Linked DNA regions of Methylocaldum szegediense. The protein of the gene in region 1 interacts with the protein of each later gene in a pairwise test. Links are inferred from orthologs where the notes say so. Each region holds a gene or a part of one and is shown in the gene's direction. Other genes may lie near its edges. The genes, in order: glnL, glnK and glnK.

Region 1 (2,997 bases):
CTAGAGCCTTGAATGCCTTCTGCAACGCGTCGACCAACAGCTATAAGCGCCTGGTCCCCGGTTTCGAAGCGCCGGTTATGCTGGCCTACTCCGCGCGCAATCGTTCGGCGTCCATCCGGGTGCCGTATATCATCAATCCGAAAGCACGCCGTATCGAGGTTCGCTTCCCGGATTCCACCGCGAATCCGTATTTCGCCTTTGCGGCTATGTTGATGGCTGGGCTGGACGGTATTCAGAACAAGATCCATCCGGGCGATGCCATGGACAAGGACCTTTACGATCTGCCGCCGGAAGAAGCAAGGGAGATCCCGCAGGTTTGTCATGCGCTCGATATGGCGCTAGAAGCACTGAGCGCGGACCGCGAGTTCCTGACCCGCGGGGGGGTGTTTACCAACGATGCGATCGATGCTTACATCGACCTCAAAATGCAAGAAGTTACCCGCCTGCGTATGAGCACGCATCCGGTCGAATACGATATGTATTACAGCCTCTAGGGCTCGTTCGACTCGAGACTCAAAACGCCCCTTTTTGGGGCGTTTTTTTGCGCCTAAATCCCGGCGGATCGGAAGACATCGTAGCGGAGTACGAGCCTTTCGGCGGGATTTATTATTCGCTAAATCTGAACCATGCCTCATCCGGAACAGATTTTCCGGTAAACTGGTCCAAAATGCACCACGATGGTGCATTTTGGGTTCGTGCGGAGCGGTCGCTTGATGTTCGCGTTCATAGGTACCCATACGCTCCTGCTCAAAATAGCTTCTTCGAAAAATCGTTGGCCCTTATCTTGCTTTGCAAGCGGTAATGAATAATCCAGATCCGGTCGCGCTTTATCAGCGCATTCTCGATCATCTAACCGACGCTGTATTGGTCTTCGATCCCGGGTACCGTTTGATTTACATCAACGTCGCGGGAGAAATGCTGCTGGCCGTGAGTTCGCGACAGGTTCTCGGTACAAGCGCGAAAGAACTATTCTTTCTGTACGATCAGAATATTGAGCGTGATCTAAAACGGACCTTGCAGCAAGGGGAATCGTTGACCAAACGAAATCTAGCCTTGGGTCTTCCATCTCAGGCCATTACCGTAAACTTTACAATCACGCCGATGCTGGAACAGGACAAGCCGGTTGCTGCGCTCGTGCAGATCGAACAGGTGGACCGGCACCTCCGTATATCCATGGAAGAACAGCTTCTCGCGCAGCAAAACGCCGCCCGTATGCTGCTGCGCGGCTTGGCCCATGAGATAAAGAACCCGTTGGGCGGTTTGCGCGGCGCGGCTCAGTTGCTCGACAGAGAGTTGGTCGAAGAAGAGCTGCGGGAATATACGAAAATCATCATGGATGAATCCGACCGGCTACAGTTACTTATCGATCGGATGCTCGAGCCCAACAAACCGCCTCGGAAAAGCCGGCTCAATATCCACCAGGTGCTGGAACGGGTTCGCCAATTGGTGCAAGTGGAAGCACCGCCAAGCGTCGTCATCGAAAGAGACTATGACCCGAGTATACCCTTGGTGAATGGCGACAACGATCAGCTGATTCAGGCGATCTTGAACATCGTGCGCAATGCCGCACAGGCGGTAGGACAGAAAGGGCATATCCTTATCCGCACGCGGATTCACCGCCAGGTTACGATCGGCCACCGCCGCAACCCAATGGCCGTAAAGATCGACATAATAGATGATGGACCGGGCATCAAGCCGGAACTGCTCGGCCAGATTTTCTACCCGATGGTGACCGGGCGCGCTGACGGTACCGGCCTGGGGCTGTCGATCGCGCAGTCCCTGATCAATCAGCACGGCGGATTAGTCGAGTGCTCGAGTTCCCCGGGCAATACGGTTTTTTCTATTTTCCTGCCTTTGGAGAAGGAACATGAGTAGTTCAGCCCAAGTATGGGTGGTGGATGATGATCGCTCGATCCGATGGGTGCTGGAAAAAGCTCTTCAGAAGGCGTCGATACATACGCGTTGCTTTTCCAACGCCAATGGCTTGCTCGATGCGCTCGATCATGGCGTGCCCGACGCCGTCCTGACCGATATCCGAATGCCCGGTATGGACGGGCTCGAGCTCTTACGGCAGTTGCAGATCAAATACCCGCAGCTGCCCATCATCATCATGACGGCGCACTCGGATCTGGAGAGCGCGGTTTCCGCTTTTCATGGCGGCGCATTCGAATATTTGCCCAAGCCTTTCGATGTGGACGATGCCGTCGACTTAGTTCGTCGTGCCTGCGCTCAAAGCCAAAGGGCGCGGCAAGAGCAAAGACCGCCTGAGACGCCGGAAAAAACGCCGGAAATCATCGGGGAGGCACCGGCCATGCAGGAGGTTTTTCGCGCCATCGCCCGCCTTGCCCGCTCTCACATCACGGTTTTGATCAACGGTGAATCGGGCACCGGCAAAGAATTGGTCGCCCGCGCCCTGCATCGCCACAGTCCACGAGCGGACAAACCGTTTATCGCTCTCAACATGGCCGCCATTCCGCGCGATCTGCTGGAATCGGAACTGTTCGGCCATGAACGCGGTGCATTCACCGGTGCTCAGGCTCGTCGGGCCGGGCGTTTCGAACAAGCCGATGGAGGTACGTTGTTTCTGGATGAAATCGGTGACATGCCGGCCGATTTGCAAACTCGGTTGCTGCGTGTCCTGGCCGAAGGCGAGTTTTTTCCCGTCGGTGCTCACGCGCCGGTCAAGGTGGACGTCCGTATCATCGCCGCGACTCACCAAAATTTGGATGCGCTGGTTGCCGAGGGGCGCTTCAGGGAAGACTTGTACCACCGTCTAAATGTCATCCGCATTCACCTCCCGCCTTTACGCGAGCGACGCCAGGATATTCCTTTGTTGCTAAACCACTTCCTGAAGGAAGCGAGTCAAGAACTGAAGGTTGAAACGAAAGTTCTGTTGCCGGAGGTGGAGGACTACCTCTGCAGGCTCGACTGGCCGGGTAATGTACGCCAGCTGGAGAATACCTGCCGCTGGATCACGGTTATGGCGGCGGGCAAGGA
Region 2 (2,962 bases), 2.5 Mb from region 1 along the record:
CACGATGAGATCGCGGCGGCGTCGCCCGATTGCCCGCCCGAACCCATGGACGCCGAAGATCCTTTGTTTATCCTCTACACGTCGGGATCCACCGGAAAACCGAAAGGTGTCCTTCACACGACCGGGGGCTATTTGGTCTACGCGGCGATGACCCACCTGTATGTGTTCGATTACCGCCCGGGCGAAATCTTCTGGTGTACCGCCGACATAGGCTGGATCACAGGACATTCCTATACGGTGTACGGTCCCCTGTGCAACGGTGCAACTACGCTCATGTTCGAGGGCGTTCCCACCTACCCGGCTCCCGATCGTTTTTGGAAGGTCGTCGATAAACATAGGGTCAATATTTTTTATACGGCCCCTACTGCCATCCGCGCCCTGATGGCCCAGGGAGATGATTGGCTCTCGAGCACGCGCCGAGACAGTCTGCGGATTCTCGGCTCGGTAGGCGAACCCATAAACCCGGAAGCCTGGGAGTGGTACTACCATCAGGTAGGGCGAAGCCGCTGCCCCATTGTCGATACGTGGTGGCAGACGGAAACCGGTGGAATACTGATCACTCCTCTGGTTGGCGCCACCCCTCTCAAAAAAGGATCCGCAACACGTCCGTTTTTTGGCGTCGTACCCGCCATAGTAGATACCCAGGGCAATGTACTGGAAGGCGTCTGCGAGGGCGTGTTGACGCTCACACGCTCCTGGCCCGGGCAGGCCCGCTCGGTATTCGGCGATCACCAGCGTTTTTTCGATACCTATTTCTCGACTTACCCAGGCAAATACTTCACTGGGGACGGGGCCAGACGCGACGCCGATGGCTATTACTGGATCACTGGACGCGTCGACGACGTTCTAAACGTCTCGGGGCACCGCCTGGGAACCGCGGAAATCGAAAGTGCTTTGGTTGAGCACGACAGCGTAGCTGAGGCCGCCGTCGTGGGTTATCCGCATGGCATCAAAGGACAGGGGATCTACGCTTACGTCACGTTAGTGACCGGTGTCACGCCAAGCCCCGAACTTGAACAGGAATTATTGCAGCTGGTCCGCAAAAAGATAGGCCCGATTGGAACACCCGATGTCATTCAATGGGCGCCGTCGCTTCCGAAAACCCGCTCCGGCAAAATCATGCGGCGTATACTACGGAAGATCGCAGCTAACGATATTGACGATCTCGGAGATATTTCCACCTTGGCCGATCCTACCGCGGTCGAGGACATCATACGAAACCGAGCCAACCAAAGTTAAGAACATTTCACACTATCGGAGATCATTTAATGAAACTCATCACCGCGATCATTAAACCGTTCAAGCTTGACGATGTGCGGGAGGCATTGTCCGAAATAGGGATCAGCGGCATTACGGTAACGGAAGTGAAAGGTTTTGGGCGGCAAAAAGGACACACCGAACTTTATCGCGGCGCCGAATATGTCGTCGATTTCTTGCCCAAGGTGAAAATCGAAGTAGCAGTGACCGATAGCATGGTCGATCAGGCCGTCGATTCCATCATCAAAGCCGCCAATACAGGCAAGATCGGCGACGGCAAAATATTTGTAACCAACTTGGAACAGGCCATTCGAATTCGAACCGGCGAAACCGGCGACCAAGCCATTTGATTTTGCCCTATGCGGCGGGGCCGCTATCCGTCATGGTCTTCGCCGCGACTACGCATCTTCAATGGCAGGTTGGTGTTCTCGGCATATTTTTTCAGCGTCGCTTTCCGTAAGCCACTCCTTAGTCAGTCCGCACTGACGCGTCCCATCGTCTTGGATCAAGTGATGCCGGCAGGTCTTGCAAGAACCGAAGGTCTTCAGATTGTTTGCCGTCTGCAACTCTCTCAAAACACGATTCAACGACGCCGTAATCTCACTGCGGGAGTTTTCGGACAATCCGTTGACGGCAAATCTGAAGACATTGGGCGGAATGGAATCCGAGACCACACGCAAGCCTTCATCTGTCAGGTTCAGATGAACCACCCGCCTGTCGTTACGATCAGCCTGCTTCTCGATCAGGCCACTGGACTCTAAGACGCCCAAAGTCTGAGATACCGTTCCCTTGGTCAGTCCCAAGTAATCGGCCACCGCAACCGGCGTGTTGCTGTATCGATTGCATCGGCTCAAATAGTGAAGTGCTTCTAACTGAACCGGCTGCAACCCTCTTGCGATGCCCATCCTCCGCACGTCCGTCCGGATGAGGTTGGCGATACGTTCCAAATAGTCGTAAATCAAATCGGTATTCATATACATCTAATAGTATCGGATCAACATTATATTGACAAAACCTTTGGCTTGTCGCTAGAGTTTGTATCGACACAACACCTATTGACATCCTATAGAAACGACAGGTCCTCTGGTCGTCGAGTGCGAACTGCCTATCACTTGGCGTTGTTCCAGCCGATAGCAGACGCACTCTTTTTTTCTCCGAAGGTATCGCCATCTCGATATGGATGTTTCATATGAACAACAACATCATCGTCGATCTGGCTACATCGCTGGCATCGGGGCGCTCCCCAGAAACGTTCCAGCCATTTCGGGTCTTGGGATCAAACATTCCCACCCTCATCAAGGCTCGAAAAAATGACTCCTCCCACTTAGTGAGTCTATGCAGAAGCCAGGTGACGCGTTATGCGCGACCTCCCGGAGAAAATTGAACGCGTCATTCTTCAAGGATTACGGCTAAGCAAAAGGGGTCGGCAAACAAGCGTCAACCGACTCCTCACGATCGCTGAGGCCAATCCGCATGGCGCAGACCGAGTCCCCATTTCCAATCTCATTACCGAAGAGGAAAAAATATGAGCCAAATCCACGTTTTTGACACCTACGCTCGCAGTGCGAGTGGGAAAATCATGCATTTCGATGTGGTACTTCCGGAAAACGATCCCGAAAAAGCCCTGGCATGCGCCCGCGAATGGCTTAAGTCCATCGGCGAAGAACATGCCGTGGTAAATGCCGAAAATTGTGCCTATTGCCAC
Region 3 (3,156 bases), 520 kb from region 1 along the record:
ATCGAATTCGGGCAGTTCGTCGAGAAAAAGCACGCCATTGTGCGCCAGGGAAATTTCGCCCGGCTTGGGGTTGCCGCCGCCGCCGACCAAAGCCGGGGCTGAGGCGGTATGGTGCGGTGCGCGAAACGGCGGGATACGCCAGCGCCGCGGATCGAAAGGCAGATCGCTGACCGATGCGATCGCTGCGCTTTCCAGGGCCTCTTCGTCAGTCAAGGGCGGGAGGATGCTCGGAAGCCGGGCTGCCAGCATCGACTTACCGGTCCCGGGCGGTCCCAGCATAATGATGTTATGCCTACCGGCGGCGGCGACTTCCAAAGCCCGCTTGGCGTGAAAATGGCCGTGCACGTCGGCGAAATCGGGCAGATCCTCCGGAACAGCAGCGGATGCCTCGGAAGGTTCGAACGGAATCGACTGTTGCCCGTTCAAATGCGCGCAAACTTCGAGCAGATGGCGCGCCGGGAGGATTTTCGCGCCTTCGGCCAAAACCGCCTCGCCCGCGTTCTCCGCGGGAACGATTAGGGCGCGTCCCGCCTGCTTGGCCTGAATTGCGACCGGCAATACGCCGCTGATGGGGCGGAGATCACCGCTTAAGGAAAGCTCGCCGACGCATTCGATGTCCCGAAGCGCTTCGCTCCTGATCTGCCCCGACGCCGCCAGGATGCCCAGTCCAATGGCCAAATCGAAGCGGCCGCCTTCCTTGGGAATGTCGGCAGGCGCCATGTTCACGGTGATACGCTGGAGCGGAAATTCGAACTGGCAGTTCAGCAGCGCGCCTCGCACCCGATCCTTGCTTTCTTTTACCGCGGTTTCCGGAAGGCCGACGATGGATAGGCTGGGCAGACCGTTGGAAATATGTACCTCGACGGTGACCAGCGGCGCCTCGATGCCTTGCCTGCCCCGAGTGAAAACGACGGCCAGGGACATGAACGCCTCGTCCGTCCCGATTAGCGGCTGGCGATCTGCTTTTCCAGCTCGGCGACCTGAGCTTCCAACCGTTCCAACCGCTCCCGCGTTCGCGCGAGAACGGCGGTCTGCACTTCGAATTCCTCCCGGCTGACCAGATTCATCTTGGCGAAAGAGGCTTGAAGTATCGCCCGGAAGTTCTTTTCCAAATCTTCCTGCAACATGAAGAGGTTGGTCGGTACCGCTTCGGCCAGGCGCCGGGCGAGATCGTTTAGGGTGGCTTTATCAAACATGCAAAAAAGAATAGCCGAGTGATGCGGCGAGCGTCCAGCGCAACGACCGCCCTGCCCCATGCACCGTCGGAGTGCACGCCGATTCTAATGCTCTGTGATGGTGCATTTTTTTCGCCTGCTGTCTTGACAACGTCACTTTCTGCCTTGTGATCCGGGTGATGCGGCGCTTGGCACAGGTACTGCTTCCAGGTCATCGAACGCCTCAAAACCGAGCTGCGCTTCGCCGACTCGTCCCCTAACCGAAGGCGGCGTCCGCACATTCAATAGGAGAACTCTCACATGAAATTTGTGACCGCGATTCTAAAACCATTCAAGTTGGATGATGTCCGCGAGGCTCTGTCCGATGTTGGCATCTCCGGCATCACCGTTACCGAGGTGAAAGGATTCGGCCGTCAAAAAGGACACACCGAGTTGTACCGCGGCGCCGAATACGTCGTCGACTTCCTGCCCAAGGTCAAGCTCGAAGTCGCGGTAACGGACGAGCAACTGGACGCCGTGCTCGATGCCATCGCCAAGACGGCTAATACCGGAAAAATCGGTGACGGCAAGATTTTCGTGCTCGACCTCGAGCAAGTCATTCGCATTCGTACCGGCGAAACCGGAGCGGAAGCCCTATAACATCCACGGAGAAAAAACAACATGAAACGAATCCTGATCGCCCTGTTCCTATTCATGTCGCTGTGCTTCGCGGGGCTTGCGTCGGCAGAGGAAGCCGCAACCCCCGACAAAGGTGACGTCGCATGGATAACGGTCGCGACCATCCTGGTCATCTTGATGACGATTCCCGGATTGGCGTTGTTCTATAGTGGCATGGTGCGCGCCAAGAACACCTTGTCCGTACTCATGCAAGTGTTTGTGATTTTTTCGCTGATGGCGTTGCTATGGGCGATATACGGCTACAGCATCGCATTCACCGAAGGAAACGCCTTCTTCGGCGGATTCAGTAAGGCGTTCCTGAAAGGGGTCACGCCGGAATCGCTCGCCGGAACGTTCACCAAAGGCGTTTACATTCCGGAATATGCCTATATCGCATTCCAGGCCACGTTCGCGGGTATCACCCCCGCCCTGATCGTCGGCTCCTTCGCCGAGCGCGTGAAGTTCTCCGCGGTGCTGTTGTTCATGGTGCTGTGGTTTACCTTCGCTTACCTGCCTATGGCTCATATGGTCTGGTATTGGGCTGGCCCTGACGCGTATACGGATGCCGCGGCAGCCGAAGCCGCCGATGCAACGGCTGGTTTTCTCTTCCAGAAAGGCGCGCTAGATTTTGCTGGCGGCACCGTGGTGCACATCAACGCCGGTATCGCCGGGCTGATCGGCTGCCTTATGATCGGCAAACGCGTCGGCTACAAGAAGGAATTCATTGCACCTCATAGCGTCACGATGACCATGATTGGTGCATCCCTGCTCTGGGTGGGCTGGTTCGGTTTCAATGCCGGTTCCAACTTGGAAGCCAACGGCGTTACCGCCTTGGTGGTCGTCAACACCTTGCTCGCGACCGCAGCGGCAACCCTCGGCTGGATGGCGACCGAGTGGGTGTTCAAAGGCAAACCCAGCATGTTAGGAGCCGCTTCAGGGGCGATCGCCGGGCTCGTGGCCATCACCCCGGCCTGCGGGTTCGTCGGCCCCATGGGCAGCATCGTTCTCGGCCTGCTGGCCGGAGCAGTCTGCTTCTGGGCAGTCACCAGCCTGAAAAACATCCTGGGCTACGACGACTCGCTCGACGTGTTCGGCGTACACGGCATCGGTGGCATCATCGGTGCCCTGGGTACTGGCATATTTGCTTCTCCCGCGCTGGGTGGAGCCGGGGTGTACGATTACGTCGCCGATGCGCTCGCCGAATACGATATGACAGCTCAACTCATCAGCCAGGCCTGGGGGGTAGGAACCGTCATCATCTGGTCCGGGGTGGTTTCCTTCATAGCCTACAAGATCGTCGACCTGCTGATCGGGCTACGGGTTG

The links.
Region 2: the proteins of glnL (region 1) and glnK interact in binary tests that used the Escherichia coli proteins (3 or more experiments, as listed by UniProt). The link is inferred for Methylocaldum szegediense from one-to-one orthologs.
Region 3: the proteins of glnL (region 1) and glnK interact in binary tests that used the Escherichia coli proteins (3 or more experiments, as listed by UniProt). The link is inferred for Methylocaldum szegediense from one-to-one orthologs.

Annotation. Positions count from the first base shown.
Region 1 is NZ_OX458333.1:4,126,257-4,129,253, forward strand. What follows is about bases 1-2,838. They hold glnL (nitrogen regulation protein NR(II)), read left to right. Parts: upstream 1-801; coding sequence 802-1,875; downstream 1,876-2,838. Other genes in these bases: glnA (glutamate--ammonia ligase), read left to right, coding at 1-494; ntrC (nitrogen regulation protein NR(I)), read left to right, coding at 1,868-2,838. In the rest of the region: more of ntrC, read left to right, coding at 2,839-2,997.
Region 2 is NZ_OX458333.1:1,606,594-1,609,555, forward strand. Bases 135-2,937 are described here. They hold glnK (P-II family nitrogen regulator), read left to right. Parts: upstream 135-1,268; coding sequence 1,269-1,607; downstream 1,608-2,937. Other genes in these bases: acs (acetate--CoA ligase), read left to right, coding at 135-1,239; QEN43_RS06820 (MarR family winged helix-turn-helix transcriptional regulator), read right to left, coding at 1,656-2,237; QEN43_RS06825 (DUF2024 family protein), read left to right, coding at 2,783-2,937. Also shown: more of acs, read left to right, coding at 1-134; more of QEN43_RS06825, read left to right, coding at 2,938-2,962. UniProt on the Escherichia coli protein: P-II indirectly controls the transcription of the glutamine synthetase gene (glnA). P-II prevents NR-II-catalyzed conversion of NR-I to NR-I-phosphate, the transcriptional activator of GlnA. When P-II is uridylylated to P-II-UMP, these events are reversed.
Region 3 is NZ_OX458333.1:4,642,393-4,645,548, reverse strand. What follows is about bases 148-3,144. They hold glnK (P-II family nitrogen regulator), read left to right. Parts: upstream 148-1,475; coding sequence 1,476-1,814; downstream 1,815-3,144. Other genes in these bases: amt (ammonium transporter), read left to right, coding at 1,836-3,144; QEN43_RS20460 (accessory factor UbiK family protein), read right to left, coding at 945-1,196; QEN43_RS20465 (YifB family Mg chelatase-like AAA ATPase), read right to left, coding at 148-924. Also shown: more of QEN43_RS20465, read right to left, coding at 1-147; more of amt, read left to right, coding at 3,145-3,156. UniProt on the Escherichia coli protein: Involved in the regulation of nitrogen metabolism. Regulates the activity of its targets by protein-protein interaction in response to the nitrogen status of the cell.